4 regions of the Streptomyces sp. NBC_00250 genome follow, and region 4 is predicted to be linked to each of the others. Evidence: riboswitches for the same ligand, from Rfam matches in the RefSeq annotation. Region 4 holds a riboswitch; each other region holds the start of a gene.

Region 1 (7,016 bases), 2.1 Mb from region 4:
GGAACGGGTAGATCAGCGGGATGTCGCCGAGGGCCGCGTCGGGGCCGCAGGCGGCGGACAGACCGGCGTTCTTGCCGGGCAGCCACTCCAGGTTGCCGTGCTTGCCCAGGTGGACCATGGCGTCGGCGCCGAAGCCGCCGTCCTCGGCGCGGGCGGCGATCCAGCGGTAGGCGGCCAGGTAGTGGTGGGACGGCGGGAGATCGGGGTCGTGGTAGATCGCGATCGGGTTCTCGCCGAAGCCGCGCGGCGGCTGGATGAGGATCAGCAGGTTCCCGCGGCGCAGGGCCGCGAGGACGATGTCGCCCTCCGGGTTGCGCGACCGGTCCAGGAACATCTCGCCGGGCGCCGGGCCCCAGTGCTCCTCGACGTGGGTGCGCAGCTCCTCGGGGAGCGTCGCGTACCAGCGCTTGTAGTCGGCGGCCGGGATGCGGACCGGGTTCTTGGCGAGCTGCTCCTCGGTCAGCCAGTCCTGGTCGTGGCCGCCGGCCTCGATGAGGGCGTAGATCAGCTCGTCGCCGTCGCCGGAGACGAGGCCGGGAAGGTCGGCCTCGGGGCCGAAGTCGTACCCCTCGGCGATCAGTCGGCGCAGGAGCGAGACGGCGGAGGCGGGGGTGTCCAGGCCGACGGCGTTGCCGATGCGGGAGTGCTTCGTCGGGTACGCGGAGAGGACGAGCGCCAGCTTCTTCTCGGCGTTCGGGATGTGCCGGAGCCGGGCGTGCCGGACGGCGATCCCGGCGACGCGGGCCGCGCGTTCGGCGTCGGCGACGTACGCGGGCAGACCGTCCTCGTCGATCTCCTTGAAGGAGAACGGGACGGTGATGAGCCGGCCGTCGAACTCGGGCACGGCGACCTGGCTGGCGGCGTCCAGCGGGGAGAGACCCTCGTCGTTCTCCTCCCAGGCGGCGCGCGAGCCGGTCAGGCAGAGAGCCTGCAGGATCGGCACGTCGAGCGCGGCGAGCGCGCCCGCGTCCCAGGCCTCCTCGTCGCCGCCGGCCTGTGCCTCGGCGGGCTTGGTGCCGCCCGCCGCGAGGACGGTGGTGACGATCGCGTCGGCGGTGCGGAGGCGGTCGAGCAGCTCCGGCTCGGGGGCGCGCAGGGACGCCACGTACAGCGGGAGTGCCTGGGCGCCGGCGTCCTCGATCGCCCGGCACAGCGAGTCGACGAAGGCGGTGTTCCCGCTCATGTGGTGGGCGCGGTAGTAGAGCACCGCGATCGTCGGGCCGTCGGTCGTCCGGGGGGTGCGCTCCAGCGGGCCCCAGGTGGGGGCGGCCGCCGGGGACTCGAAGCCGTGACCGGTGAGCAGGACAGTGTCGGAGAGGAAGCGGGCCAGCTGCTCCAGGTTCGCGGGGCCGCCGTGCGCGAGGTAGGCGTGCGCCTCGGTGGCGACGCCGACGGGGACGGTGGACGCCTCCATCAGCTGCGCGTCGGGGGCCTGTTCGCCGCTGAGGACCACCACCGGCTTTCCGGCGGCGCGAACCGCGTCGAGGCCCTCCTCCCAGGAGCGGAGGCCGCCGAGGAGCCGTACGACGACCAGCTCGGCCTCGGCCAGCAGGCCGGTCAGTTCGGCGAGGGGCAGGCGGGCGGGGTTGGCGAAGCGGTACTCCACCGGGCCGCCGGCCGCGCGGGCGCTGAGCAGGTCGGTGTCGGAGTGCGACAGCAGCAGAAGCATGGCGAGCGCAGGCCTTCCTCGGGGTTGTCCGCGCCCCGGGTGGTCGTATGGGTTGGGCCTCCCCTTGCTCGAGCAAGCCGAGAGCTTGGGGAAGGGAGTTCCTGACTCACCGTCCCGGGAGCGCGCAGACGCACAGCCCGGGTCGGCTCACAGTGGCGGGACCGCGCCGGATTCTCACCGGGCTTCCTCCCCGGGGTCCTGGGACCCCATGCCGTCTGCATAGTAGATCGTGCGGTCGACGGGCCGGGCCGGGTGACGGAGTCGGCCGGATCACACTGCGGATCACACGGCGGGCGGGATCGTGCGCCGGGCCCGCTGCCGGCCCCGGACCGACCGGCCTCCGCCGCCGCGTCGGCTGCCGCGTCGGCCGGATCGCGCCCGGTGGCCGCCCGGTGGCCCGTCGGTATGCTCGCCGCCATGCCGCCCACCCCGCCCCCGACGCCCGACCCGGGCGAACCTCGCATACGGGACCGTGGCGACGCGTGCCCCGGGGCGCTGCGCCTGCACTCCGCCGACGACGGCCGCCTCGCCCGACTCCGCCTGCCCGGAGGCCGCCTGACGTCCCGTCAGGTCGAGCTCCTGGCGGACGCGGCGGAGACTCTGGGCGACGGACGGCTCAGCATCACCTCGCGTGGCAACGCCGAGCTGCGCGGCCTCTCCGAGGACTGCGGGGCCGAGCTGGCGGCGCTCCTCGCCGAGGCGGGCCTGCTGCCCTCCCCCACGCACGAGCGCGTCCGCAACATCGTCGCCTCCCCGGCCGCCGGGCTCGACGGACTCGGCACCTCCGACGTGCAGTTGTGGGCCCGCGAGCTGGACGCGCTGCTGTGCGCCGCGCCCTGGGCGGCGGCGCTTTCCGGCCGATTCCTCTTCGTCCTCGACGACGGACGCGGTGACGTGGCCGGGCTCGGCGGGGATGTGACCTTGGTCGCAGTGACGTCCGGAGCGGCGGAACTGCACGTCGGCGGTCGAGCCGTCCGGCTCTCCGGCTCCGACGCGCCCGCCGCGGCCCTGGCGGTGGCGGGCGGGTTCCTCGCCACGGCGCGGAAGGCCGGAACCGGGGCCTGGCGGGTCCGGGAACTCCCGGAGGGGTACGAGGTGGACATGGCGGAGTCGGGGGTGACGGCGGAGCCCGTCCACGCACCCGTACTCCCCCACGGCTCACCCCCTTCCCCCGGCGTCCTGGGCCCCACCGCCCTCTCCGTGCTCGCGCCCCTCGGCCGTCTCACCGCCGCCCAGCTCCGGGCGCTGCTGCCCGCCGAAGAGGTGCGGCTCACGCCCTGGCGCGGCGTCGTCGTGGTCGGGGCCGGCGCCGACCGGCTGCCCGCCCTCGACGCACACGGCCTGATCACCCGCCCCGACTCCCCCTGGGCCGGTGTCACCGCCTGCACCGGGCGGCCCGGCTGCGCCAAGTCCCTCGCCGACGTCCGCGCGGACGCGGCCCCGGGCCCCGCACCCGGCCGCGGGCACGGGCACGGCCCCGGCCTCCCCGTGCACTTCTCCGGCTGTGAGCGCCGCTGCGGACATCCGCACGGCGACTGGACCGACGTCCTCGCCACCGCCGGCGGCGACTACCTGGTGGACGGCGTCCCCACCCCCCGTACCGCCCTGCCCGAAGCCGTGACCACGGCCCGCACGACGAGATGAGCGAGAGCAACAGGATGTTCGACTACGAGAAGGACGGGGCGGAGATCTACCGCCAGTCCTTTGCCACGATCCGCGCCGAGGCGGATCTGGCGGGCCTGCCCGCCGACGTCGCCCAGGTGGCGGTCCGGATGATCCACGCCTGCGGCATGACCGACCTCGTCCAGGACATCGCGTACTCCCCCGGGGTCGTCGCGAACGCCCGCGCCGCGCTCCGCGCCGGTGCGCCGGTCCTCTGCGACGCCCAGATGGTCGCGAGCGGTGTCACCCGGCGTCGGCTGCCCGCCGACAACGAGGTGATCTGCACCCTCTCCGACCCGTCCGTGCCGGCGCTCGCCGCCGACCTCGGCACCACCCGCTCCGCCGCCGCCCTCGAACTGTGGCGGGACCGCCTCGAAGGGTCCGTCGTCGCCATCGGCAACGCGCCGACCGCCCTCTTCCACCTCCTGCAGATGGTCGCCGACGGGGCCGGAAAGCCCGCTGCCGTCCTCGGCATACCGGTCGGCTTCATCGGCGCCGCCGAGTCCAAGGAGGCCCTGGCCGCGCAGCAGCTGGGCCTCGACTACCTCGTCGTACGGGGCCGCCGCGGCGGCAGCGCGATGACGGCCGCAGCCATCAACGCGATCGCCCACGAAGCGGAGATCCAGGCATGAGCAAGACCGGAACAGCGTCCGTGAAGGGCAAGCTCTACGGCGTCGGGCTCGGCCCCGGCGACCCGAACCTGATGACGGTGGCCGCCGTGAAGGCCATCGCCGCCGCCGACGTCATCGCGTACCACTCGGCCCGCCACGGCCGTTCCATCGCCCGCTCGATCGCCGCCGAGCACCTCCGTGCGGACCACATCGAGGAGCGGCTGATGTACCCGCTCACGGTGGAGACCACGGACCACCCCGGCGGCTACCGGGGCGCCCTGAACGACTTCTACGAGGAGGCCTCGGCCCGCCTCGCCGCGCACCTCGACGCCGGCCGCACGGTCGCCGTCCTCGCCGAGGGCGACCCGCTGTTCTACGGCTCGTACCAGCACATGCACAAGCGGCTCGCGGACCGCTACGACACCACCGTCATCCCCGGTGTCACCTCGGTGTCCGCCGCGGCCGCCCGGCTCGGCGAGCCGCTGTGCGAGGCGGAGGAGGTCCTCACGATCATCCCCGGCACCCTGCCGGAGGACGAGCTGACGGCCCGTCTCGCGGGCACCGACTCGGCGGTCGTGATGAAGCTCGGCCGTACCTTCCCCACCGTGAAGCGGGCCCTGGAGCGGGCCGGGCGGCTCGACGACGCCCGGTACGTGGAGCGCGCCTTCATGGCGGGCGAGCGGACCGGCGACCTCGTGGACGTCGACCCCGCGTCCGTCCCGTACTTCTCCGTCGCCGTGCTGCCCTCCCGCATCGACCGGGAACCCGCCGTACGCGAGCGGGGCGAGGTCGTCGTCGTCGGCACCGGACCGGCCGGCGCGCCCTGGCTCACCCCCGAGTCGCGCGGCGCGCTCGTCAACGCCGACGTCCTCGTCGGCTACACCACGTACCTGGACCGGGTGCCGGTGCTCCGCCCCGGGCAGATCCGGCACGGCTCCGACAACAAGGTCGAGTCCGAGCGCGCCGAGTTCGCCCTCGACCTGGCTCGCCGCGGCCACAAGGTCGCGGTCGTCTCCGGCGGCGACCCGGGCGTCTTCGCGATGGCCACGGCCGTCCTGGAGGTCGCCTGCGAACCGGAGTACGCGGACGTCCCGGTACGGGTCCTCCCCGGGGTGACCGCCGCCAACGCGGCCGCCGCCGCCGCGGGCGCCCCCCTCGGCCACGACTACGCGACCATCTCGCTCTCCGACCGGCTCAAGCCCTGGGACGTCATCGAGGCCCGGCTGCGCGCCGCGGCCGCCGCCGACCTGGTCCTCGCGCTGTACAACCCGGGGTCGAAGTCCCGTACCCACCAGGTGGCCGCCGCCCGCGACCTCCTGCTCGAACTCCGCTCCCCGGAGACCCCGGTGGTCGTCGCCCGTGACGTCGGCGGCCCCGAGCAGTCCGTACGGGTCGTCACCCTGAAGACCCTGGAGCCCTCCGAGGTCGACATGCGCACCCTGCTGCTCATCGGCTCCTCGCAGACGAGGGCGGTCGAGCGGGCCGACGGCCGGACCATCACGTGGACGCCGCGCCGCTACGGGTGAACGGCGCCTACTGACGGGTGAAGGTGCCGAGACCTTCCTCGTCCAGGTACTCGACGCGGACGGTCCTGCCGTCCGGGGAGAACGTGACGCCGGTGGGACCGACGGCGTTCTCCCCGCGCGTCACGAAGCTGAACGTGTCGCCGTCGTAGTGGGTGAGCTTGTACGACTGGGGCTCCGGCCCCAGTCGCAGGACCAGCCCGCCGTCCGCCTCCACCACCGTCAGACGGCCGTAGTAGTCGTTGGCGTACGTGCCGGTGTAGGCGCTGTTCTCCTTCGCGGCCGTCGCGTCGGCCGGGGGCTTCGCGAAGTCCGTGTCGGAGCGTCCGGCGTCCGCCTCCTGCTCGTACAGGGCGTTGACGAGCGGCAGCCAGTCCCGGCTCGGCTTCCCGTCCTGCGCGGTGTCGAAGAAGTCGAGGGCGACGGCGTCGGCGACACCGACCGGCGCGCCGTTGGTGAGGACGACGATGCCGAGCTGCTCGCCCGGCAGCATCGTGACGTTGGTGTGCGCGCCGAGCGCGAACGCGCCCGTGTGCGAGAGGCGCAGCCGGCCCTCGTCGTCGTACGACACGTTCCAGCCGAGGCCGTAGAAACCGGTCCTCCCGGCGGGTGCGTGCGCCGGGTTGGCGACGGACTCGGGGTGGTGGGTGAGGTCGAGGGCTTCCTCTTCGATGATCCGGCGCCCGTCGAGCGAGCCGTTGGCGAGCTGGAGCCGCAGCCAGGTCGCCATGTCACGGGCCGAGGAACTGACGCCGCCGGCGGGGGACTGGGCGTCCGGGTCCCGCACGAACTGCGCCTTCCACGTCCCGTCGGCCTGCTTGACGTGGCCGTGGGCCCGGTCGGGGTTCGCGATGAAGTCCTGGAAGGTGGAGCTGGTGTCGTTCATGCCGGCGGGCTTGTAGAGCGTGTCCTCGGCGAGCTTCGCCCAGGGCACGCCCTTCTCCGCGGCGACGGCCTCGGCGGCCGCCGTCAGACCGAAGTTGGTGTACGCGTAGCTCGCGCGGAACGGCGCGAGGGGCGCGTACCGCAGGTGGGACAGGATGTACTCCTGGTCGTAGCCGAGGTCTTCCAGCAGGTCGCCCATGTGGTCGGGGAGGCCGCTGCGGTGCGAGAACAGGTCGGCGGCCGTCACGTGATCGGTCACCCACGGGTCCTTCAGCCGGAATTCGGGAAGTTCGGGATTGACCGGCTTCTGCCAGCCGTCCACACCGACGGCCCCGGCGACGACGGTGGAGGCGATCGGCTTGGACACGGAGGCCAGTTGGAAGACGGTGTCGGCGTCGACCTTGCCTTCCCTGCCGACCTCGCGGACGCCGTATCCCTTGATGTGGACGACCTGGTCCTTGTACACGACGGCGACGGAGACCCCGGGCACCCCGGTCTTCCTCATCAACTCCGCGACGCTCGGGTCGAGCCGGTCGACCGCCCGGTCCACGTCCGCCCGGTCGAGCTGCGGCGGCGGCTGAGCCGGGGGCGGTTCGGGTGTCGGGGTGGGGGTCGGACCGGTCCCGGCGAGGGAACCCATGCCCAGCACGGACACGATCCCCGCGG
Region 2 (7,016 bases), 1.5 Mb from region 4:
AGGGGATCGTTCGCGGGTACGGGAACGCATGCGGCCGGCGATGAACCGGCCACCAAATCGGCCCAGTCGAGGTCGTCGGGCCCCAGCTCGGCCGGCGCCTGCGGCCGTTGCAGGACCACGCTCTTCTCCGGCTTGTGGGCGGCGAGCTCGATCGCCCGGTCGAGCAGCGGCTTGTACTCGATGACACGCTTGCCTTCGATGCCGCAGGAGGCGGAGACGACCACCTTGGGGGCGGCGTCGTCGATGCGGAGGGCGAGTTCGCGCGGGGCGAACCCGCCGAAGACGACCGAGTGGACCGCGCCGATGCGCGCGCAGGCCAGCATCGCGACGGCGGCCTCCGGAACCATCGGCATGTAGATCACCACCCGGTCGCCGCGCCCCACGCCGAGCCGGGCGAGCGCCCCGGCGAAGACCGCCACCTCGTCCCGCAGCTGCGCGTAGGTGTAGGTCCGACGGGTGTCGGTGACGGGGGAGTCGTAGACGAGCGCGGGCTGGTCGCCGCGGCCCGCTTCGACGTGCCGGTCGAGCGCGTTGAAGCAGACGTTGAGCCGCCCGTCGGGAAACCAGCGGTAGAAGGGCGCGCCCGAGGAGTCCAGTGCTCTCCGGGGAACGACATCCCAGTCGATGCCCCCGGCGGCGTCGAGCCAGAAGTTCTCCGGGTCTTCCATGCTGGCGCGGAAGACATCCTCGTACATTCCCATCGCGGACTCCTCTGTCGCGTCAGGGTTCCTTCGCCGTGGGGTGGGACTGCGGCTGCGTCTGTCGGCTGCGGCGCACAGCGCGGGGGAGGACCACGCCTACCGTATGTCGGCGGACAGGGTCGAGCGAGGCACCGGTGACGTGAGTTCGACAACGGGTCGGCGCCCGAACTCGACGAAGCCGGGCGCCCGCGACCTGTGGCCGTGGTGCCGGGGCGGGGCGGGGCGTGCCGATCCGGGTCGGGCGCGCGGGGCGCCCGACCCGGACCCGCGGGATCAGGCGGTCACGTCGGCATCGGCCAGGTCCGCGCGGACTTCACGGGCGGCGGCGACGAGGTTCTCCAGCGAGGCCCTGGTCTCGGGCCAACCTCGGGTCTTCAGGCCGCAGTCGGGGTTGACCCACAGGCGCTCGGCGGGGATGGCTTCGAGTCCCTTGCGGAGGAGGGCGGCCGCCTCCTCGGTGCTGGGGACGCGCGGGGAGTGGATGTCCCAGACGCCGGGTCCGGCCTCGCGCGGGTAGCCGTGCTCGGCGAGTTCGTCGGCGACCTGCATGTGGGAGCGGGCCGCCTCCAGGCTGATGACGTCGGCGTCGAGGTCGTCGATGGCCTGGACGATGTCGCCGAACTCGGCGTAGCACATGTGGGTGTGGATCTGGGTGTCCGGCCGGACGCCGCTGGTGGTGAGGCGGAAGGACTCGGTCGCCCAGGCCAGGTAGCCCGCATGGTCGGCGGCGCGCAGCGGGAGCGTCTCGCGCAGGGCCGGTTCGTCGACCTGGATGACCGATGTGCCCGCCGCCTCAAGGTCGTCGACCTCGTCGCGCAGGGCGAGTGCCACCTGCCGGGCGGTCTCCCCGAGCGGCTGGTCGTCGCGTACGAAGGACCAGGCGAGCATGGTCACCGGGCCGGTCAGCATGCCCTTGACGGGCTTCGAGGTCTGCGACCGGGCGTACGTCGTCCATCGCACGGTCATCGGTTCGGGGCGGGAGATGTCCCCGGCCAGGACCGGGGGCCGGACGTAGCGGGTGCCGTACGACTGGACCCAGCCGTGCTGGGTGGCCAGATAGCCGGTGAGCTGCTCGGCGAAGTACTGCACCATGTCGTTGCGTTCGGGCTCGCCGTGCACGAGCACGTCGACGCCGGTCTTCTCCTGGAAGGAGAGGACCTCGCGGATCTCGTCCTTGATCCGCTCCTCGTACGCGGCGGCGTCGATCCGGCCGGCGCGCAGGTCGGCGCGGGCCACGCGGAGCTCCTCGGTCTGCGGGAACGAGCCGATGGTGGTGGTCGGCAGCACGGGAAGCCCCAGGAGGGCACGCTGGGCGGTGGCCCGCACCGCATACGGCTGGGAACGCCGACCGTCCGCGTCGGTGACGGCCGCGGTACGGGCGCGGACCGCGGGGTCGTGGGTGAGGGCGGAGCCGGCTCGGGAGGCGAGGCCGGCGCGGTTGGCGGCCAGCTCGGCGGTGATCACGCCGGTGCCCTGGGCGAGTCCACGGGCGAGGGTGGAGACCTCGGTGGCCTTCTGGCGGGCGAAGGACAGCCAGCGCCGGATCTGCGGGTCGATGTCCCGTTCGGCGGTCGCGTCCAGCGGCACGTGGAGCAGCGAGCAGGAGGCGGCGACGTCGACCTGGTCGGCGAGCCCGAGCAGGGTGCCGAGAGTGGCCAGGGACTTCCGGTAGTCGTTGATCCAGATGTTGCGGCCGTTGACCACGCCCGCGACCAGGCGCTTGCCGGGCAGCCCGCCGACCGTGGCGAGGTCGTCGAGGTTCGCTGCGGCGGCCCCGGTGAAGTCGAGGGCGAGACCTTCGACGGGGGCTGCGGCGAGTACCGGGAGGGCGTCGCCGAGCCGGTCGAAGTACGAGGCGACGAGCAGCCTGGGCCGGTCGGTGGCACGACCCAGGTCGCGGTAGGCGCGGGCGGCGGCGTTCAGCTCGGCCGGGGTGCGGTCCTGGACCAGGGCGGGTTCGTCCAGTTGCACCCACTCGGCGCCGGCCGCGCGGAGGTCGGCGAGCACCTGGGCGTACACCGGCAGCAGCCGGTCGAGGAGGGTCAGCGGCTCGAAGTCCCCGGCCACGCCGGGGGCGGGCTTGCCGAGCAGTAGGTAGGTGAGGGGGCCGACGAGGACCGGGCGGGCGGTGTGCCCGAGGGCGAGGGCCTCCTTCAGCTCGGCGACCTGCTTGCGGGAGTCGGCGGTGAACGTGGTGTCGGGGCCGAGCTCGGGGACCAGGTAGTGGTAGTTGGTGTCGAACCACTTGGTCATCTCCAGCGGGGCGACGTCCTGCGTGCCGCGGGCCATCGCGAAGTACCCGTCGAGGGTGCCCGCCTCGACGGCGGCGCGGTGGCGAGCCGGGACGGCGCCGACCATGACGCTGGTGTCCAGGACGTGGTCGTAGTACGAGAAGTCACCGGTCGGCACTTCGTTGATGCCGGCCTCGGTCAGCCGCTGCCAGTTCGATCGGCGCAGGCCGGCCGCGGTCCGACGAAGGGCGTCAGCGGTGACGCGGCCCTTCCAGTAGCCCTCGACGGCCTTCTTCAGTTCACGGTTCTGCCCCTGACGGGGGTACCCGTACACGGTGGCTCGTGCTGCCGCGGCTGCGGGCTTCGGTGTCACGGAACTCTCCTTCGCGAGATGTGTCCAGAACATCCCGGGGACGGAACGCGGACGCGAAGGAGACGACAGAACGGGCGGCCCACGTCGCGGAGGGTCCCGCGCGTGCCGCTCGCTGTGTACGCCGACCCGCCCACGAGGTCACCGAGAAAGCCGCACGGGAATCGTCCACGCGCGGGCAACGGGCAGGTCTTCGGACTCACGGGCACGCCCTCCTCGTGGAGGACACCTACTGGCCGTCGCTTCCCAGGACCGTTGTCCGGTCCCAGTGCGTATGACGGCGGTCGTTCCCGCTCACCGCTGCGGGGCAGTCCCGGATTCTCACCGGGTTCCCTCTTACGACGCCTCCCGCCTGGCGGACGGGGCGAACCAGCTGCACCGCCACCTTAGGCGCGCGAACGAGGACTGCACACCTCTGACCGCATGCCGGACCGTGAACAGGGCGTCCGTGGCCTCGTCGACCACACCGCACCGTGAACAGGGCGTCCGCGACCTCGTCGACCACACCGCCTCACCGTTGTGCGCGGCGCCGGGCGATGAGCAGGCCGAGGACGACGCCCACGAGGAGGGTGACGGTGAGGACGATCCAGAGCGGAAGCGTGACCGACGGGACCCACAGCCTGACGGTGACCGAACCGGTATTGGCCGCGATGAACCAGATGGCCAGGGCGGCGAGAACCACGAAACCGATGGTGCGCAGGCGCATGTCCCGCCCCTTGACCGTCAAGGTCGACGGTTCATGCGGCTTCCTGGCGGATTTCTGGGACATAGGGTCCATTATCGACCGATCTACGCGCCTGGTCGACCGCGCCGTCCACTGCTGCCCGCCGCAGATCGAGCATCGGCGGGCCTGGGTGCCGACGGAGACCGCACTCCGCGGACCCGTCGCGGTCGACACGGAGGCCTTCGTCCCCCATGAGGCGGCCTGCGTACGCGGGTGGTCCGACCTCTTGACGCCCCTCGTGCGGTCTCCCTACTGTCGCGCCAGAATTTCGAATGCATGACGAAATATCGAACGAGCGGCAAGGGGCAACCGCTGTGCGGATCACGGGAATCAGCACGCACGTCGCCGCAACGCCGTGGCGCAACCTGACCTACGTCCTGTTCCACACGGACGAGGGCCTGAACGGGGTCGGCGAGACCCGGATGCTCGGGCACACCGACGCGCTCCTCGGCTATCTCGGCGAGGCCGAGGCGAACCACATCGCGGGCTCGGACCCGTTCGCCGTCGCGGACGCCGAGATCAAGAAGGTGGTCAAGGGCGCCCCGCGGGTGGACCCGGAGACGGGCTGCTTCCACCTCTCCGAGGCGCCCGGCCTCGGTGTCGAACTCGACGTGGACGCGGCGGCCGAGTTCCCGCAGCAGCAGGCCCGATTCGACCTGTGGTCCGAGGGCTGGGAGCGACGTCGACCCCAGGGGGCCCGGTGAACGGCGAGGCCCTCGCCGTCCCGGCCGAGGCGCCGCTGGGGCCGTAGGCCGCGGGCGATCGATCCGGAGGCCGGACGCCGCCCCGCATCATCCCGTGTCCCGTGGGCCCCACCCCGGTGCCCCGGCCCATCCCGTGGGCCCCCGGCGCCCAGGCGCCCCGGTGGAGGAAAGTCCGTGTCCATTACTTCGAACCATGTCCGATATCTCGAACGTGAAGGACTGTCTGTGACCGACGCTCACTCCCCGACCTCCCGTCGGCCCGGCGAGCACGTGCTCGCCGCGCTGGGCCTCGGGGTCCCGGCCTTGTCCCCCGCCGACGCCTCGCCGCACACCTTCCCCGGTGGCGGCCGCTGGCGTACCGAGATTCCGTCCTGCGAGGGCCCCGAGGCGCTGGCCGTGGTCCTGGCGGAGGCCGAGCGGCTCGACGTACCGGTGCACCGGATCAGTCAGGGCAGCGGCGTGTGGATGCTCACCGATGCCGAGATCACCGAAATGGTCGCCGAGACCACCGAACGCGCCGTCGAGCTCTGTCTGTTCACCGGCCCGCGCGGCACCTGGGACATCGGCGGCTCCGTGCGCACCGACTCGCGAGGGGCCGGACCGCGTGCGCGTGGCCACGACGCCGTCGCGGGGTGCGTCGAGGACGCCGTCCGGGCCACCGAGCTGGGGGTGAAGTGCCTGCTCGTCGCCGACGAGGGCGTGCTGTGGGCGCTGCACCGGGCGCGCCTCAAGGGCATCGTCCCGGCCGACACCACGCTCAAGGTCTCCGCGCTGATCGGCCCGGTCAACCCCGCCTCGTACGCGGTGTACGAACGTCTCGGCGCCGACTCGATCAACGTGCCCAGCGACCTGACGCTCGATCACCTCACCGGCATTCGGCGGGTCTCCGCCGCCCCCATGGACATGTACATCGAGGCCCCCGACGACCTCGGCGGCTACGTGCGGATGTACGAGGTCGCCGAGCTGATCCGGCGCGGAGCACCGCTCTATCTGAAGTTCGGTCTGTCCAAGGCGCCCGGGATCTACCCCTACGGTTCCCATCTGCGGACGCTCGCCCTGGACACCGCCCGGGAGCGGGTGCGGCGCGGCCGTCTCTCCCTGGACCTGCTCGCCCGGCACGGCGCGGACGGCGCGATGGCGCCGCTCGGTTCCCGGCTGCCGGGGTTCCTGAAGCGCTTCGATCTCAACGACGAGAAGAACGAGGACTGATGACCATGCGCAACCGCAGAGCCGTCCTGACCGGCGCCATCGGCATCGCGATGCCGACCCAGTCCTCCGAGCGGTGGATCGCCGACGGAAAGAACGTCGTCAAGAGCCTGGAGGGGAAGGGGTGCAAGACCTCGCCCGGCACGACCAAGAGGGAGCCGGACAGCGGGTGCGGGCGATCCAGGCCGGTCCGCGCCGTCGTCACGTACAGATCGGTCAGGTCGGGCCCGCCGAACGCGCAGGCCGTCGGCCGGCGCACGGGCAGTTCCACGACCCGGTCGAGCGCCCCGGACGGCGTGTGGCGGCGCACCGCCCCGCCGCCCCACAGTGCCACCCACACGCATCCGTCGGCGTGACGGCGAGCCCGTCGGGGAAGCCCGCGCCGTTCTCGACGACGGCCAGCGGGCGGCGGTTCAGCGGGTCCTGGGTCCCGGGGCCGACGCCGAAGACGTCGACGCGGCGGGTGGGCGAGTCGATGGAGTACATCCGCCGCCCGTCAGGACTCCAGCCGGTGCCGTTGCCGATGGCGACATCGCCGAGACCGTCCGGACCGTGCCGCCGGGCGCCACCCGGGACAGGGTTCCGCCACCGGGCGCCTCGTCGTAGCGCATGGTGCACGCCCTCAGCGCCCCGTCGGGGGCGACGGCGGAGTCGTTGCCGCGGCGGCCCGGCACCGGCTCGTGGTGCAGCCGACTGAAGGCGCCCTGAGCGTCGTAAACCCCCACGCCGTCACGGAGGTTGACGGCGAGACCGCCGCTCGCGCGCGGCTTGGCCGCGCCCACGTGCTGCTCGGCGGCGAGGACGGTGCGGCGCCCGGACGCCGGGTCGTACGTGTGCACCCGGGAGCCCAGGATGTCGACCCAGACCAGCCGCCCCACGGCCGGATCCCACGTCGGGCCGTCACCGAGTTCGGCGCGCTCCCGGACCGCGACCTCGATCATGCCGTCCTCCGGTGGCCGAGCCGCTCGGAGAGTTCCGTGGCCCCCTCGACCACCAGGTCCTCCAGCTCGGCGCGGCGCGTCTCGCTCCAGCGGATCGTCGGCGCGGAGATCGACAGGGCGGCGACCACCCGGCCGGAAC
Region 3 (7,016 bases), 1.8 Mb from region 4:
CATGACGGCCAACAGCGGCTCCGCCCGGGCGAACTCCGTCTCTTCGCCCCCGGCCATGAAGGTGAGGGTGGCGGCCTCCGCGCCCACGACCCCGCCGGAGACAGGGGCGTCCAAGGCCGGGTGTCCGGCAGCCAAGGCCGCTTCGTGGGCGGCACGCGCGTCGGCGACGTCGATGGTGGAACAGTCGATGAACAGCGTGCCGGGCTTCGCGGCCGCCAGGAGGCCCTCGTCGCGGTAGAGGGCGAGGACATGGTGTCCCGCGGGCAGCATGGTGATCACCACGTCCGCCTCGGCGGCGGCCGCGACGGCGGACTCCGCCGCCTCCACCCCGCTCGCGGATGCGGTGGTCAGCGCGTCGGGGACGAGGTCGAAGCCGAGGACCCGGTGGCCGGCGGCGGCCAGGTTGACGGCCATCGGGCCGCCCATGCGACCGAGGCCGATGAAGGCGATGACGGTGGTCACCAGGGCACCTCCTGGAACGAGTCGGTGACGGCGGGAAGCCTCAGCTCACGGTCGATGCCGAGCGGGGCGAAATACCGGGCCACGTCCTCACCCGTGACGTCGGCGAGGGCGGCGGGCGACCAGCGGGGATCACGGTCCTTGTCGATGACTTGGGCCCGGATGCCCTCGACGAGATCGGGTGAGTCCAGGGCCGCGCAGGAGACTCGGTACTCCTGTTCCAGAACCCGCTCCAACGGGCCGAGCCCACGGGCCCGGCGCACCGCGGTCAGGGTGACCTTGAGCGCGGTCGGGGACTTGGCGGCCAGGGTGGCGGCCGCCTCCTGGGCGGCCGCCACGCCGCTCGCGAGGAGTCGGTCCATGATCTGCTCGACCGTGTCAGCGGCGTAGCAGTGGTCGATCCACTCCCGCTGGGAGGCCAGTCGACCGGGCGGCGCCTGCCCTACGTGTGCCGCCAGGGCGTCGTGTACGGACGACTGCGCGAGCCCTGTCGTCAACCGGTCGAGCCGCTCGGCCGGTACGAAGTGGTCGGCGAGGCCGCAGAGCATGGCGTCGGCGGCGCCGACAGCCGTCCCGGTCAGGGCCAGGTGGGTGCCCAGCTCGCCGGGCGCCAGCGCGAGGAGGTAGGTGCCGCCGACGTCGGGGACGAAGCCGATTCCCGTCTCGGGCATGGCGACCCGGGAGCGCTCGGTGACGATCCGTACGGTGCCGTGGGCCGATACGCCGACGCCACCGCCCATCACGATGCCGTCCATGAGGGCGACGTACGGCTTGGGATAGCGGGCGATCAGGGCGTTGAGCCGGTACTCGTCCCGCCAGAAGTCGGCGGATTCCGTGCCGCCGCCCCGGGCGTCCTCGTAGATGGCGCGGATGTCGCCGCCCGCGCACAGCCCGCGCTCCCCCGCCCCGGAGATCACCACCGTCTCGACGGCGGGATCGTCCCGCCAGGCGATGAGCGCCTCCTCGATCCGCAGCACCATGCCGTGACTGAGCGCGTTCAGGGCCTCGGGGCGGTTGAGGATCAGTCGGCCCGTCCGGCCCTCGGTGCCGACGACGACCTCCTCGTTCCCGGTCATCGCAGGTGCTCCGTCAGGGCTCGGGCGACGATGACGTTCATGATCTCGTTGGTTCCTTCCAGGATGCGGTGGACCCGCAGGTCCCGGACGATCTTCTCGATGCCGTACTCGCTCAAGTAGCCGTATCCACCGTGGAGTTGCAGCGCCCGGTCGGCGACGGAGAACCCGGTGTCGGTGGCGAACCGCTTGGCCATGGCGCAGAGCTGCGCAGCCTGTGGGTCGCCGCGGTCGAGGGCCTCCGCGGCCTGCCGTACCAGCGCGCGGGCGGCGGTCAGCTCGGTGGCCATGTCGGCCAGCCGGAACTGGAGGGCCTGGGCGTCGAGCAGTCGGCTGCCGAAGGCCTCGCGGTCGGCGAGATGGGTGAGGCTGCGGTCGAGTGCGCTCTGGGCGCCGCCGAGGGAGCAGGCGGCGATGCCGAGGCGGCCGCCGTTGAGGCCGTGCATGGCGATGCGGAAACCCTCGCCCTCGGCGCCGAGCCGCCGGTCGGCGGGAATCCTCACTCCGTCGAGGACCACCTGGCGGGTGGGCTGGGCGTTCCAGCCCATCTTGCGTTCGTTCCCACCGAAGGAGACTCCCGGGTCGCCCCTCTCGACGACGAAGGCGGAGATCCCGCTCGGGCCGACCCCTCCGGTGCGGGCCAGCACGACGTACACGTCGGAGGCGCCGGCGCCGGAGATGAACTGCTTCACTCCGGTCAGCACGTAGTGTTCCCCGTCCCGCTCGGCGCGGGTGCGCAGGGCGGCGGCGTCCGAGCCCGCGCCCGGTTCGGTGAGGCAGTAGCTGCCCAGGGCTTCGGCGGAGCAGAGGCCGGGCAGCCATCGGGCGCGCTGGGCGTGGTCTCCGTACCGGTCGATCATCCAGGCGACCATGTTGTGGATGGAGAGGTAGCCGGCGATGGAGGGGCAGCCGGTCGCCAGGGTCTCGAAGACGAGGACGCCGTCGGCCCGGGTGAGTCCGGAGCCGCCGTGCTCCTCCCGTACGTAGACCCCGCCGAGTCCGAGTGAGGCGGCCCTGCGGATGACGTCGACGGGGAAGTGCTTGTCCTGGTCCCAGGTCACGGCGTGGGGGGCGAGCTGTTCCTGGGCGAAGTCCAGGGTGACTTCGGCGAGGGCGAGCTGGTCCTCGGTGAGGGTGGTCACGGCGCTCATCCCATCGTCGGGATGGTGAAGCTCGCGCCCTCCTTGACCCCGGAGGGCCAGCGCGAGGTGACGGTCTTGGTCCGGGTGTAGAAGCGGATGGCGTCGGGGCCGTGCTGGTTCAGGTCGCCGAAGCCGGAGCGCTTCCAGCCGCCGAAGCTGTGGTACGCCACGGGGACCGGGATGGGGACGTTGACGCCGACCATGCCGGTGTCGACACGGCGGGTGAAATCGCGGGCCGTGTCGCCGTCGCGGGTGAAGATCGCCACCCCGTTGCCGTAGGGGTGCTCGCTGGGCAGCCGCAGGGCCTCCTCGTAGTCGGCGGCGCGTACGACGCCCAGCACCGGGCCGAAGATCTCCTCCTGGTAGATCCGCATCGAGGGGGTGACCCGGTCGAAGAGCGAGGCGCCCGCGAAGAAGCCGTTCTCATGGCCGGGGAGGCTGAACCCCCGTCCGTCCACGACGAGTTCCGCGCCTTCGTCGACACCGATACCGACGTAGCGGTTGACGCGGTCCAGGGCGTCTCGGCTGACGAGCGGCCCGAAGTCGGCGTCCGGGTCGTCGGAGGTGCCGATGCGCAGGCCCGCGATGCGGTCCTTCAGCTTCGCGACCAGTGCGTCGGCGGTCTCCTCGCCCACGGGTACGGCGACGGAGATCGCCATGCAGCGCTCGCCGGCAGACCCGTAGCCGGCGCCGATCAGCGCGTCGGCGGCCTGGTCGAGGTCGGCGTCCGGCATCACGATCATGTGGTTCTTGGCACCGCCGAAGCACTGCGCGCGCTTGCCGTGCGCGGCGGCGGTGGCGTAGATGTGCGCGGCGATCGGCGTGGAGCCGACGAAGCCGATGGCCTGGACGCGGGGGTCTTCGAGGAGGGTGTCGACGGCTTCCTCGCCGCCGTTGACGACGTTGAACACGCCGGGCGGGAGTCCGGCCTCCAGGAAGAGCTCGGCGAGCCTCAGGGGTACGGAGGGATCGCGCTCGGACGGCTTGAGGATGAACGCGTTCCCGCAGGCCAGGGCGAGTGCGGCCTTCCACAGCGGGATCATCGCCGGGAAGTTGAAGGGAGTGATCCCGGCGACGACGCCCAGCGGGCTGCGGAGCGAGTGCACGTCGATGCCGGTGCCGGCGTTGTCGGTGAACTCGCCCTTGAGGAGGTGCGGGATTCCCGCAGCGAACTCGACCACTTCCAGGCCGCGTTGCAGGTCGCCGTGGGCGTCGGCGACGGTCTTGCCGTGTTCCGCGGAGAGCAGTCGCGCGATGGACTCCCTTTCGCTTTCGACGAGTTGGAGGAAGCGCAGCAGCACGCGGGCGCGCCGTTGCGGATTCCACCGGCCCCACTCCCGCTGGGCCTCCTCGGCGTCGGCGATCGCCGCCTCGGTGTCGGCGCGCCCGGCCAGGGGCACTCTGGCCTGTGCCGCGCCGGTGTTGGGGTCGTACACGTCGGCGAAGAGACCGGACGTGCCGGTGGTGTGCTTTCCGCCGATGAAATGGGTGAGTTCGCGGACCATCGAAGCCTGCTCTCGTCAGGTGAGGATCCGAGGAAGGCGCGGCAAGGGGGCGCGGCACGACACCGATCGGGGTGCGCTTCGCGGGTCCGGCCGCGGGACAGGGGAAGGCCGGTCGCCTTCGTCGAGTCACGAACGCGGGGACAGGGCCTCGTCGTTCGGGTACTCCGCCGGATCACCTGGGCCGTGGTCACGTACCGGTGCCATGCGTGTCTGCTCCATCCTCGTGGACAACACGGAACACCCCACGGCCGGTATCCTGACTCCCGGATCAGCGCGCGCTCTCCGGCCTTCCCGACGGATGGTTGCCGTCAGTGGCCTCAACTGCTGGAAAGCACACTCCCCGGTCACAGTGGCGGGACCGCGCCGGATTCACACCGGCTTCCCTGCACCGCGGGCTTGTCACGAACATATAGTTGGACGTCCTAGTAAGTCCACCCCCCACTCCGGCAGGGCGGGCTGAAGGCGATCGCGCACCGGTACGGTCGGCTGCCATGACGGACGACATGCAGGACGACATGCAGGACGACATGACGATCGACTGGCGGGCGGATCGCATCGGAAGCGCGCTTCGGAGTGAGAACCCCACGGTTCTCAGGCGTCTCCACGCCGGATTCGCGGTCATCGGGGACGTCCAGTTCCTCCCCGGGTACTCCGTGCTTCTGACGGACGATCCGGCTGTTCAGCGGCTTTCGGAGCTTTCGAAGGCCCGGCGTCTCCGCTTCCTCTCCGACATGGACCACCTCGGCGAAGCCGTCGAGCGCGCATGCCGGCGCCTCGACCCCGCGTTCCGGCGCGTGAACCTGGAGATCCTCGGCAACACCGACGGTTTCCTGCACGCCCACGTCTGGCCCCGGTACGAGTGGGAGTCTGCCGATCTCGTGGGGATGCCGGTGTGGCTGTACCCGAGGGAGCGGTGGAGCGACGAGCGGTACGCGCTCGGCCCGCGGCACGACACTCTGCGCGCGGCGATCGGCGACGCACTCGACGGCCTCTCGGACTGAGATCCCCACCGGCTGAGGACGTGGGCTTTCGAGGTCTCACGCCCGGTCGTCGGCCACCCTGTACGGGACGAAGGTGCTGGTGTTCTCGTCGACGGCGAGCGGGCGGCCCAGCGGCGGGACCGCGCGCTGAGGACAGTCGAGGCGCTCGCAGAGCCGGCAGCCCATCCCGATCGGGGTGGCCGCCCCGGTGTTGTCGAGGTCGATGCCGTCCGAGTAGACGAGCCGGGACGCGTGGCGGATCTCGCAGCCGAGGCCGATGGCGAAGGTCTTGCCGGGCTCGCCCCAGCCGCCCCGGTGCCGGGTGACGGCGCGGGCCGTCCACAGGAAGCGCTGTCCGTCGGGCATGGCGGCGACCTGGACGTGGATCCGGCCGGGCGCGGCGAAGGCCTCGTACACGTTCCACAGCGGGCAGGTGCCGCCCGCGCGGGAGAAGTGGAATCCGGTCGCGGACTGCCGCTTGGACATGTTCCCCGCCCGGTCGACGCGGACGAAGGAGAAGGGGACCCCGCGCAGCCTGGGGCGCTGGAGGGTGCTCAGCCGGTGGCAGACCGTCTCGTAGCCGAGGCCGAAGTGGTCGATGAGCCGCTCGATGTCGTAGCGGAACGTCTCGGCAGCCGTGTGGAAGGCACGGTACGGGAGGATCAGCGCGGCCGCGAAGTAGTTGGCGATGCCGATCCGGGCCAAGCCGTGCGGGGTGGAGCCGACCGGGAAGTCCTCGGCGGCGAGCCGGTCGAGCTCGTCCCCGTACTCAAGGAGCGCCAGCTGCGTGGCCATCCGAAAGGCCTGCTGGCCGGGCCGCAGCCGTGCGGAGAGGTGGAGGACCCGCATGGATTCCTCGTAGTGGTGCAGCCGCTCGGACCCGGCCGCCGCGTCCCCGACAACCCGTACACCGTGCCGGTCCGCCAGCCTGCCGGAGAGGGCGCGGACGACCTCTCCGGGCCGGATCCCGATGCCGTGGGCCAGTTCCTCGGCGGCGAGGTCGGTGTCGTGGAGGTAGTTCTGGCGACGGTAGAAGAACTCGCGGATCTCCTCGTGCGGGGAGAGGGCGCCGCCGCGGTCGCCGTCCCGGCCGTCCGTCACCCCGGCCAGGCCCTCCGCGAGCCGCTGCCCACGGCGACCGAGGTCGAGGAGGACCTGGGCCACGGCCGGCATCCGGGCAGCCAGCTCGGCGAGATCGGAGGCGGAGACGCGGGCCTCGGCGACCTCGCCGGCCAGCGCCTCGCGCAGGTCCGCGACCAGCCGGCTGGTGTCGCGCTCCGAGAAGAAACCCGGATCGACGCCGAAGGCCTCGGTGAGCCGCAACAGGACGGGAACGGTCAGCGGGCGTGAGTCGTGCTCCATCTGGTTCAGGTAGCTGGGCGAGATGGCCAGGACCCGAGCCAGCTCGGCCTGGCTCATCCGCCGCTCCTCGCGCAGCCGCCGAAGCCGCGCACCCGCATACGTCTTGCTCACCCGACCCCCTCGACTCCCGCCCCACACTACGCCGGAATCCGTGTGGGACGGCCTTCGCAAACTTGGCAGATCCGCGCGAGAAGATGCGCAGAAGTTGGCAATCGTCCACGGTTGATGGCACCGAGTGTCATTGGGAGAGTCGTCCTGCGGCCCGCCGGTCCAGGCGGCGCAGGCGGTACCACCGGGCGCGATTCATGCCCTGATGTCGGTGATCCCGGCGGGTACAGGTCGGCGGTCAGGCGCGATTGCTCAGCTCGTTCCACAAGGGACGGCGGGCCGCACCCCAAACGACGGCACACAGTGCCAAGCCTTTGCACCTTTGACGTGCACGGCCCGCTCGAACGACTCATGGAGACGGTGACGGTCATGGCAGACACGAACACG
Region 4 (7,016 bases):
CGGCGACCGCGGCGGCCGTGTCCACCCAGAGCCAGGTGGACTCCTCGCGGGTGAGGACCTCCTGGGCGTCGTCGGGGTCGGCACCCTCGTACTCGGCGAGCCAGAGCAGCGCGTACGGCCGCAGGGACGGTTCGGCCACGGTGGCCCGTACCTCGGCCTCGGCGGGGGCGCCGACGACCCGGAGCGCCTCGAAGGCGAGCCCGCGCAGCAGCGCGTCCTCGCCGCGGGCGACGGCCAGCAGTTCGGTCACCGCGCTGGAGAGGGTGCGGGCCGCGAGCCAGGCGCGGTACTCGGCGCGGGCCGGGCCGGGGGTGAGCCGGGCACAGCCGCGGAGCATGTCCTCGGCGGACTGCTCGATGTTGCCCGCGGGACTCTGCGCGGCGACGCAGATCTGCTCCAGCTTGACCCAGACCGCCCAGTTGCCGAGCGGGGTCAAAGTGGCGTGACGCCCCTCCGCGCCGGGGTCCAGGGTGAGCGCGCCGACGGCTGCCAGGCCTTCGAGGGCCCAGTCGAGCAGGGCCGGGAGCCCGTCGGTGCCGTCCGCCTCGGGCGCGTCGGCGGCCTCGGGGGCCTCCTCGCCCACCGGGACCTCGCAGCGCTCCTCGCGCAGCTCCTCGACGCGCTGGCCGAGCAGGTCGAGGAGGGCGGGGACGAGGACCGGGCCCTGGGAGAGCTGAAGCAGCGACAGGACCTGCGGGAGGGCCTCGACGACCTCCGCGACGGCGCTCGGCTCGACCCCCTCGGCGGCCGGGTGCACCAGGGACCAGGCGTCGAAGAGGGCGACCCAGCCGCGCAGCACGGCGGAGTCGTCGCGGTCCCAGGCGTGCAGCCGCCAGCCGGGGCGGGCGGTGTCGCCGTGGAGCTCGACGAGTCCGGCGAGCCGGGCCCGGTCCCAGCCGGCCCGGATCTGGCCGGGCGTCAGGTTCAGTGCGACGGCGGCCCGTTCCTCGGCGGGGACGGCTCCCGGGCCGGTGCGGGGTGCCGCCACGGCACCGCGCTCGACGGCGGCCCAGCGGGCGATCCGTACGGCGTCGGCGAGGACGTGCCGGGCCTGGCGGGCGAGCTCCGCGCGGGGCGGAGTGCCCTCGGGCGGCCGCGGCGCCGGCCGGGTGCGCCGGGTCGTCACGGCCCGTCGGGCGGTGGCCAGCGCCCGCGGGCGGACGAGTCGGAGTCTGGAGTTGCGCGCCAATGGTTCATCGGGCTTTCGAGACGTCACGGGGGCAGTCTTCCCGCTGACGGCCCGAAAGCCCAATCGGAATCGGCCGCCCCGTCCCGACGGGCCCGGGAGCAGGCGCGGAAAGGCCTGCTGAAAGGTCCTGGGCGGTGTCTTGTCGGTCGGGTCGGATCAGGGGGCGGGCGTCTGGTGCATGGGGTCTCCCCGGCCCGCAGGGGCCGAGGGGACGCAGCGCAAGGCGGAGGAGGGGGCATGACGGTGGGTCGTGTCCGGAAAGTCCCGCCTGGCCCTACTTTCCGGACACGACCTAGAGGAGCGGGGTGAGGAAGCGGCGCAGGGCCTCCTCGTAGCGGACCGGGTCGGCGTTCCACATCGACGCGTGCGGGGCGTGCCGCACGGTGTGGAGGGTGACCAGATCGGGGCGGCGGGCGGCGAGTTCGACGGACGGCTCGTAGGGGGCGATGGTGTCGTCGGGCCCGTGGAAGAGGAGGACGGGGACGCGCAGGGCGTCCGGTGCCGAGGCGGCCCGGAGCAGGTCGCCGTGCGGCCCGGTCCGGCCCTGGGCGGCGCGGACGGCGAGCGGGAGCAGGGGGCCGGGGACGTGGCGGGCCGAGGCGAGGTTGCGCAGGGTCGCCTCCCAGTCCAGGACGGGTGAGTCGAGGACGAGGCCGCTGATCCGGTCGCGCACCCCCGACTCGGCGGCGGCGCGCAGGGCCATCGAGGCCCCGGTCCCCCAGCCGTGCAGCACGATCTTCGACGCGCCCCGGTGGACGGCGTAGCGGATGGCGGCGTCGACGTCGCGCCATTCGGAGTCGCCGAGGTGGGCGAGGCCGTCGGGTGAGGCGGGTGCTCCCGCGTCACCGCGGTAGGCGGGGACGAGGACGGGGATCTTGCGGCGGTTGAAGAAGGGGACGACGTTCAGCGGGTGCTCGCGGGTGGTGCCGAGCCCGTGCAGGGCGATCACCCAGGTGGTGCGGGGGGCTGCCACCAGCCACGCCGGCAGGGGGCCGAGCTCGCCGGGGATCTCGACGTCCTCGTGGGCGAGCCCGAGGGCGCTGATCGGCGTGCCGATGTGCAGCTGGGGGGTGAACCGGACGCGGGAGCCGGGACCGATCACCCCGAGCTCGACCCGTTCGAGGCGCCGGACGACGGTGTCGGCGGTGTGCGGGACCCGGTCGAGGACGGGGCCGACGACGGCGTGCTGGCCGTGGCCCTCGATGCCGTACGTACCGGGGCGCAGCGAGGCGAGGCTGCGGGTGAGGGTGATGCGGTCGGGGCCCGTGGCGTGCACGGTGAGTTTGGGATCTCCGGGCAGGGGACGTCCGGACGGCGCCTTGAGGGCGACGTCGCTGGCGTACCGGCCGACCGCGATCGCGGCCGCGCCGACACCGAGCAGGGTGGTGACGGCCGCTGCCGTCGCTGTAGCCGGGCGCACGCTCCCAGTCTCGACAGGGTCCGGGCGGACTGCCACCGGACGGACCCGGACGGCCCCCGGAGGCCCTGCCCGGCGGGAGCCCCCTCGGAAGCGCGACGGGCCCCTCGGGAGAGTGACATGGGTCTCCTCGGCGGGGTCCTCCGTGCGGATGGTTCGGTCCGGGGAGCGGAACCGGGTGCCGGAGGAGAAACCGGGTCAGGTCGCATGTGCCCGGCGATGGCCCGGATTACCCGGGGTTGCGGGGTGACCGCATCGTGGACACCTGCCCGGGACGAGGGCTAAGCGGAATGCCTTGACACCGGATAGGGACACCACGTCGCCCGGCCCAGTTCACCTTCCGTTCACCCAGGTTGCCTACGTTCGGCTTGCCACTGACGTCAAACGATTGCCTGGGTAAATGGAACACATCACGCTGCTGCTCGCCATTGTGGTCGTGACAGCTCTCGTGTTCGATTTCACGAACGGTTTCCACGACACCGCGAACGCGATGGCCACGACCATCTCGACCGGTGCACTCAAGCCGAAGACGGCGGTGGCCATGTCCGCCGTGCTGAACCTCGTCGGCGCGTTCCTGTCCGTGGAGGTCGCCAAGACGATCTCCGGCGGGATCATCAACGAAGAGGGCATTCGTACAGAGGTGATCTTCGCCGCGCTGGTCGGCGCCATCCTCTGGAACCTGCTGACCTGGCTGCTCGGACTGCCGTCCAGCTCCTCCCACGCCCTCTTCGGCGGACTCATCGGCGCAGCGGTCATGTCGGCCGGCTGGTCGGCGGTGAACGGCTCCACCATCGTCACCAAGGTCCTCATCCCGGCCGTCGCCGCGCCGCTCGTCGCCGGCCTCGCCGCGATGCTGGCCACCAAGCTGACGTACCGGATCGGCGCCAAGACCGACGAGAAGCACACCGCCAAGGGCTACCGGGTCGGCCAGATCGCCTCCGCCGGTCTCGTCTCGCTCGCCCACGGCACCAACGACGCCCAGAAGACGATGGGCATCATCACCCTGGCCCTGGTCACCGGCGGCGTCCTCGCCCCCGGCTCCAACCCGCCGATGTGGGTCATCGTCTCCGCCGGCATCGCGATCGCCGCCGGCACCTACCTCGGTGGCTGGCGCATCATCCGCACCATGGGCAAGGGCCTCACCGACCTCCGGCCGCAGCAGGGCTTCGCCGCCCAGACCAGTGCCGCGACGGTCATCCTGGCCTCCTCGCACCTCGGCTTCTCCCTCTCCACCACCCAGTCCTGCTCGGGTGCCGTGATGGGCGCCGGTCTCGGCCGCAAGGGCGGTGTCGTCCGCTGGTCGACCGCGACCCGGATGTTCGTCGCCTGGGGTCTGACCCTGCCCGCCGCGGGCCTGGTCGGCGCCGGTGCCGAGTTCCTCACCAAGCAGGGCCCCTGGGGCATCGCCGCCGTCGCGGTCCTGCTGATCGCCGGCTCGGGTGTCATCTGGTCGCTGTCCCGCCGCAAGCCGGTCGACCACAACAACGTCACCGCCGACGACCTCGACGACGAGCCCGCGGGTGTCGTGACCACCGCCATCGCGGCCGTCACCCCGCCGCCGGCCGCCGGTTCCGTCGCCGCCGTCGCGGACGAGGACCTGAAGACCACCATCCCCGCCCCGGCTCCCACCGACCCGGCCGCGCCCTCCGCCCCCGCCGCAGCGGTGTAAGGAACGAACGACATGAAGATCGACTGGGCAGCTCTCGGCTCCGTCTTCGGAGTCAGCCTCGTGGCGACCGTCGCCCTGGTGGGCCTCTTCACCCTCGGCATCATCGGCCTCTCCAAGCAGGAGCAGGCCGCCGCCCAGGGAGGCTCCGCCACCCTGGCCCGCACCGGCGCCTACGCCTGCTTCGCCCTCTGCCTCTCGGCGGTGGCGTACGGCATCTATCTGATCGTCGTCTGACGGTCCGAACTCACGACGGCCGGGCGGTCCGCACCTTCGGGTACGGACCGCCCGGCCGTCGTATGTTCGGCGCCGTGTTTGTGGTGCTTCGCACAGTGACCCGATGCAGGTCAAGGGTGAGTTGACGGGTGTTCTCGGGCCGTGGTGGACTGCCGAGGCCATTACGGCGGCAGTAGAGGAAGTCCGGTGCGAATCCGGCGCGGTCCCGCCACTGTGACCGGATCCGAAGGGTCCGGGAGTCAGGAACTCTCGCCGCCGGTCACGTCGATCCAGGGCGCGGACCCTGAGTGAGGACATGCGCCATGCCCGGCCGCAGCAGAACCAGCCGCCTTTCCCCGGACGGATTCGCGTACGGAGCGGCCGCGGGTCTCGCCGTCGATCTGCTCGTCGGCGACCCCCGCCGCGGACATCCCGTCGCCGCGTTCGGCCGGGCCGCCGCCGCCGTCGAGGAGCGCCTCCACCACGACCACCGCGGCTGGGGTGCCCTGCACACCGCCGTCTGCGCCGGCTCCGCCGTCGCCCTCGGAGCGCTCGCCACCCGGGCCGTACGCAACCGCCCGGCCGCCTCCGTCGCGCTGACCGCCGCCGCCGTCTGGGCCGTCGTCGGCGGTACGACCCTGGGCCGGGAGGCCCGCGCGATCGGCGGGGCGCTCGCCGCCGGGGACCTGGACGTGGCCCGGGAGCGGCTGCCGCATCTGTGCGGGCGCGACCCGCAGTCCCTGGACGGCCCCGCGATGGCCCGGGCGGTCGTCGAATCGGTCGCCGAGAACACCTCCGACGCCGTGGTCGGCGCCCTCTTCTGGGGCGCGGTCGCGGGCGTACCCGGCCTCGTCGGCTTCCGGGCCGTCAACACCCTCGACGCGATGGTCGGCCACAAGTCCCCGCGCCACCGCCGCTTCGGCTGGGCCTCGGCCCGCCTCGACGACGTGGCCGGCTGGCCCGGCGCCCGGCTGACCGCCGTACTCGCGACCGTCGCCGGCGGGAACCCGCGGGGTGCGCTGAAGGCCTGGCGGGCGGACGCGGGCAAGCATCCCAGCCCCAACGCGGGCCCGGTCGAGGCCTCCTTCGCGGGCGCGCTCGGCGTACGGCTCGGCGGCACCCTGTCGTACGGCGGACGGGTCGAACACCGCCCCGTGCTCAACGGGGACGGCCGGGCCGTCGACGTGGCCGACATCGACCGGGCCGTACGGCTCTCGCGACGGGTCACCGGACTCACTCTGGCCGCCTGCGTGGGCGGCCGCCTGATCATCGGCGCCCTGGGGGCCCGGAAGCGGAGGAACGCATGAGGGGTGGGGGACTGCTCGTCGCCGGGACCACGTCCGACGCCGGCAAGAGCGTCGTGACGGCCGGCATCTGCCGCTGGCTGGTCCGCAAGGGGCTGAAGGTGGCGCCGTTCAAGGGACAGAACATGTCCCTCAACTCCTTCGTCACGAGGGAGGGGGCCGAGATCGGGCGCGCGCAGGCCATGCAGGCGCAGGCGGCGCGGGTGGAACCCACCGCGCTGATGAACCCCGTCCTGCTCAAGCCCGGCAGCGACCGCTCCAGCCAGGTCGTCCTGATGGGCAAGCCGGTCGGCGAGCTGAGCGCCCGGGGCTACCACGGGGGACGGCAGAAGGAGCTCTTCGAGCCGGTGCTGGCCTGCCTGGAGGAGCTGCGGAGCACCTACGACGCCGTGATCTGCGAGGGAGCGGGAAGTCCCGCCGAGATCAACCTGCGGCGCACCGACATCGTGAACATGGGGATCGCGCGGGCCGCGCGGCTGCCCGTCGTCGTGGTCGGCGACATCGACCGGGGCGGGGTCTTCGCCCAGTTCTTCGGGACGACGGCGCTCCTCTCTCCCGAGGACCAGGAGCTGATCGCGGGCTACCTCGTGAACAAGTTCCGCGGCGACGTCACGCTGCTCGAACCCGGGCTCGACATGCTGCACGGGCTGACCGGGCGGCGGACCTTCGGCGTCCTGCCGTACGCCCACGGGCTCGGCATCGACGAGGAGGACGGCCTGCGGGTCTCCCTGCGGGGTGCGGTCCGTGAGTCGGTCGTCGCGCCGCCGGTCGGTGAGGACGTGCTGCGGGTCGCCGTCTGCGCGGTGCCGCTGATGTCCAACTTCACGGACGTGGACGCGCTGGCCGCCGAGCCGGGTGTCGTCGTGCGGTTCGTGGACCGGGCCGAGGAGCTCGTCGACGCGGACCTGGTGGTCGTGCCGGGCACCCGGGGCACCGTGAAGGCGCTGGCCTGGCTGCGGGAGCGGGGCCTCGCCGACGCGCTGGCGCGGCGCGCCGCCGAGGGACGGCCGGTGCTCGGGATCTGTGGCGGCTTCCAGGTGCTCGGTGAGCACATCGAAGACGAGGTCGAGTCCAGGGCGGGGGCCGTCGACGGCCTCGGGCTGCTGCCCGTACGGGTCCGCTTCGCGCCCGAGAAGACCCTCGCCCGGCCGGTCGGCTCGGCGCTCGGGGAGCGGGTGGAGGGGTACGAGATCCACCACGGGGTCGCCGAGGTGCTGGGCGGGG

The links. A riboswitch is a leader RNA that binds a small molecule or an ion and turns the genes downstream of it on or off. The one in region 4 is predicted to bind cobalamin.
Positions count from the first base shown of each region.
Region 1: it holds a riboswitch for cobalamin, as region 4 does, so the genes downstream of both, cobN (cobaltochelatase subunit CobN) here and OG259_RS31470 (cobalamin biosynthesis protein) in region 4, are expected to answer to the same signal.
Region 2: it holds a riboswitch for cobalamin, as region 4 does, so the genes downstream of both, metE (5-methyltetrahydropteroyltriglutamate--homocysteine S-methyltransferase) here and OG259_RS31470 (cobalamin biosynthesis protein) in region 4, are expected to answer to the same signal.
Region 3: it holds a riboswitch for cobalamin, as region 4 does, so the genes downstream of both, OG259_RS39590 (CoA-acylating methylmalonate-semialdehyde dehydrogenase) here and OG259_RS31470 (cobalamin biosynthesis protein) in region 4, are expected to answer to the same signal.

Region 1 is NZ_CP108088.1:4,866,481-4,873,496, reverse strand. It holds gene cobN (cobaltochelatase subunit CobN) at 1-1,669, opposite strand, end outside; cobalamin riboswitch at 1,742-1,893, opposite strand; gene OG259_RS22060 (cobalamin biosynthesis protein CobG) at 2,075-3,313, shown strand; gene OG259_RS22055 (precorrin-8X methylmutase) at 3,328-3,963, shown strand; gene cobJ (precorrin-3B C(17)-methyltransferase) at 3,960-5,468, shown strand; gene OG259_RS22045 (serine hydrolase) at 5,476-6,990, opposite strand.
Region 2 is NZ_CP108088.1:8,497,079-8,504,094, forward strand. It holds gene OG259_RS38300 (propionyl-CoA synthetase) at 1-701, opposite strand, end outside; gene metE (5-methyltetrahydropteroyltriglutamate--homocysteine S-methyltransferase) at 975-3,305, opposite strand; cobalamin riboswitch at 3,470-3,691, opposite strand; gene OG259_RS38310 (lipopolysaccharide assembly protein LapA domain-containing protein) at 3,814-4,008, opposite strand; partial or broken gene OG259_RS41890 (mandelate racemase/muconate lactonizing enzyme family protein) at 4,341-4,538, shown strand; partial or broken gene OG259_RS41895 (mandelate racemase/muconate lactonizing enzyme family protein) at 4,533-4,730, shown strand; gene OG259_RS38320 (hypothetical protein) at 4,956-5,939, shown strand; partial or broken gene OG259_RS41900 (SMP-30/gluconolactonase/LRE family protein) at 5,914-6,422, opposite strand; gene OG259_RS38330 (SMP-30/gluconolactonase/LRE family protein) at 6,350-6,877, opposite strand; partial or broken gene OG259_RS38335 (IclR family transcriptional regulator) at 6,874-7,016, opposite strand, start outside.
Region 3 is NZ_CP108088.1:8,786,649-8,793,664, reverse strand. It holds gene mmsB (3-hydroxyisobutyrate dehydrogenase) at 1-462, opposite strand, end outside; gene OG259_RS39600 (enoyl-CoA hydratase/isomerase family protein) at 459-1,535, opposite strand; gene OG259_RS39595 (acyl-CoA dehydrogenase family protein) at 1,532-2,683, opposite strand; gene OG259_RS39590 (CoA-acylating methylmalonate-semialdehyde dehydrogenase) at 2,680-4,179, opposite strand; cobalamin riboswitch at 4,409-4,587, opposite strand; gene OG259_RS39585 (diadenosine tetraphosphate hydrolase) at 4,707-5,180, shown strand; gene OG259_RS39580 (short-chain fatty acyl-CoA regulator family protein) at 5,217-6,632, opposite strand; gene aceA (isocitrate lyase) at 6,999-7,016, shown strand, end outside.
Region 4 is NZ_CP108088.1:6,953,600-6,960,615, reverse strand. It holds gene OG259_RS31490 (hypothetical protein) at 1-1,216, opposite strand, end outside; gene OG259_RS31485 (alpha/beta hydrolase) at 1,482-2,609, opposite strand; gene OG259_RS31480 (inorganic phosphate transporter) at 3,007-4,275, shown strand; gene OG259_RS31475 (hypothetical protein) at 4,288-4,509, shown strand; cobalamin riboswitch at 4,638-4,777, shown strand; gene OG259_RS31470 (cobalamin biosynthesis protein) at 4,812-5,795, shown strand; gene OG259_RS31465 (cobyric acid synthase) at 5,792-7,016, shown strand, end outside.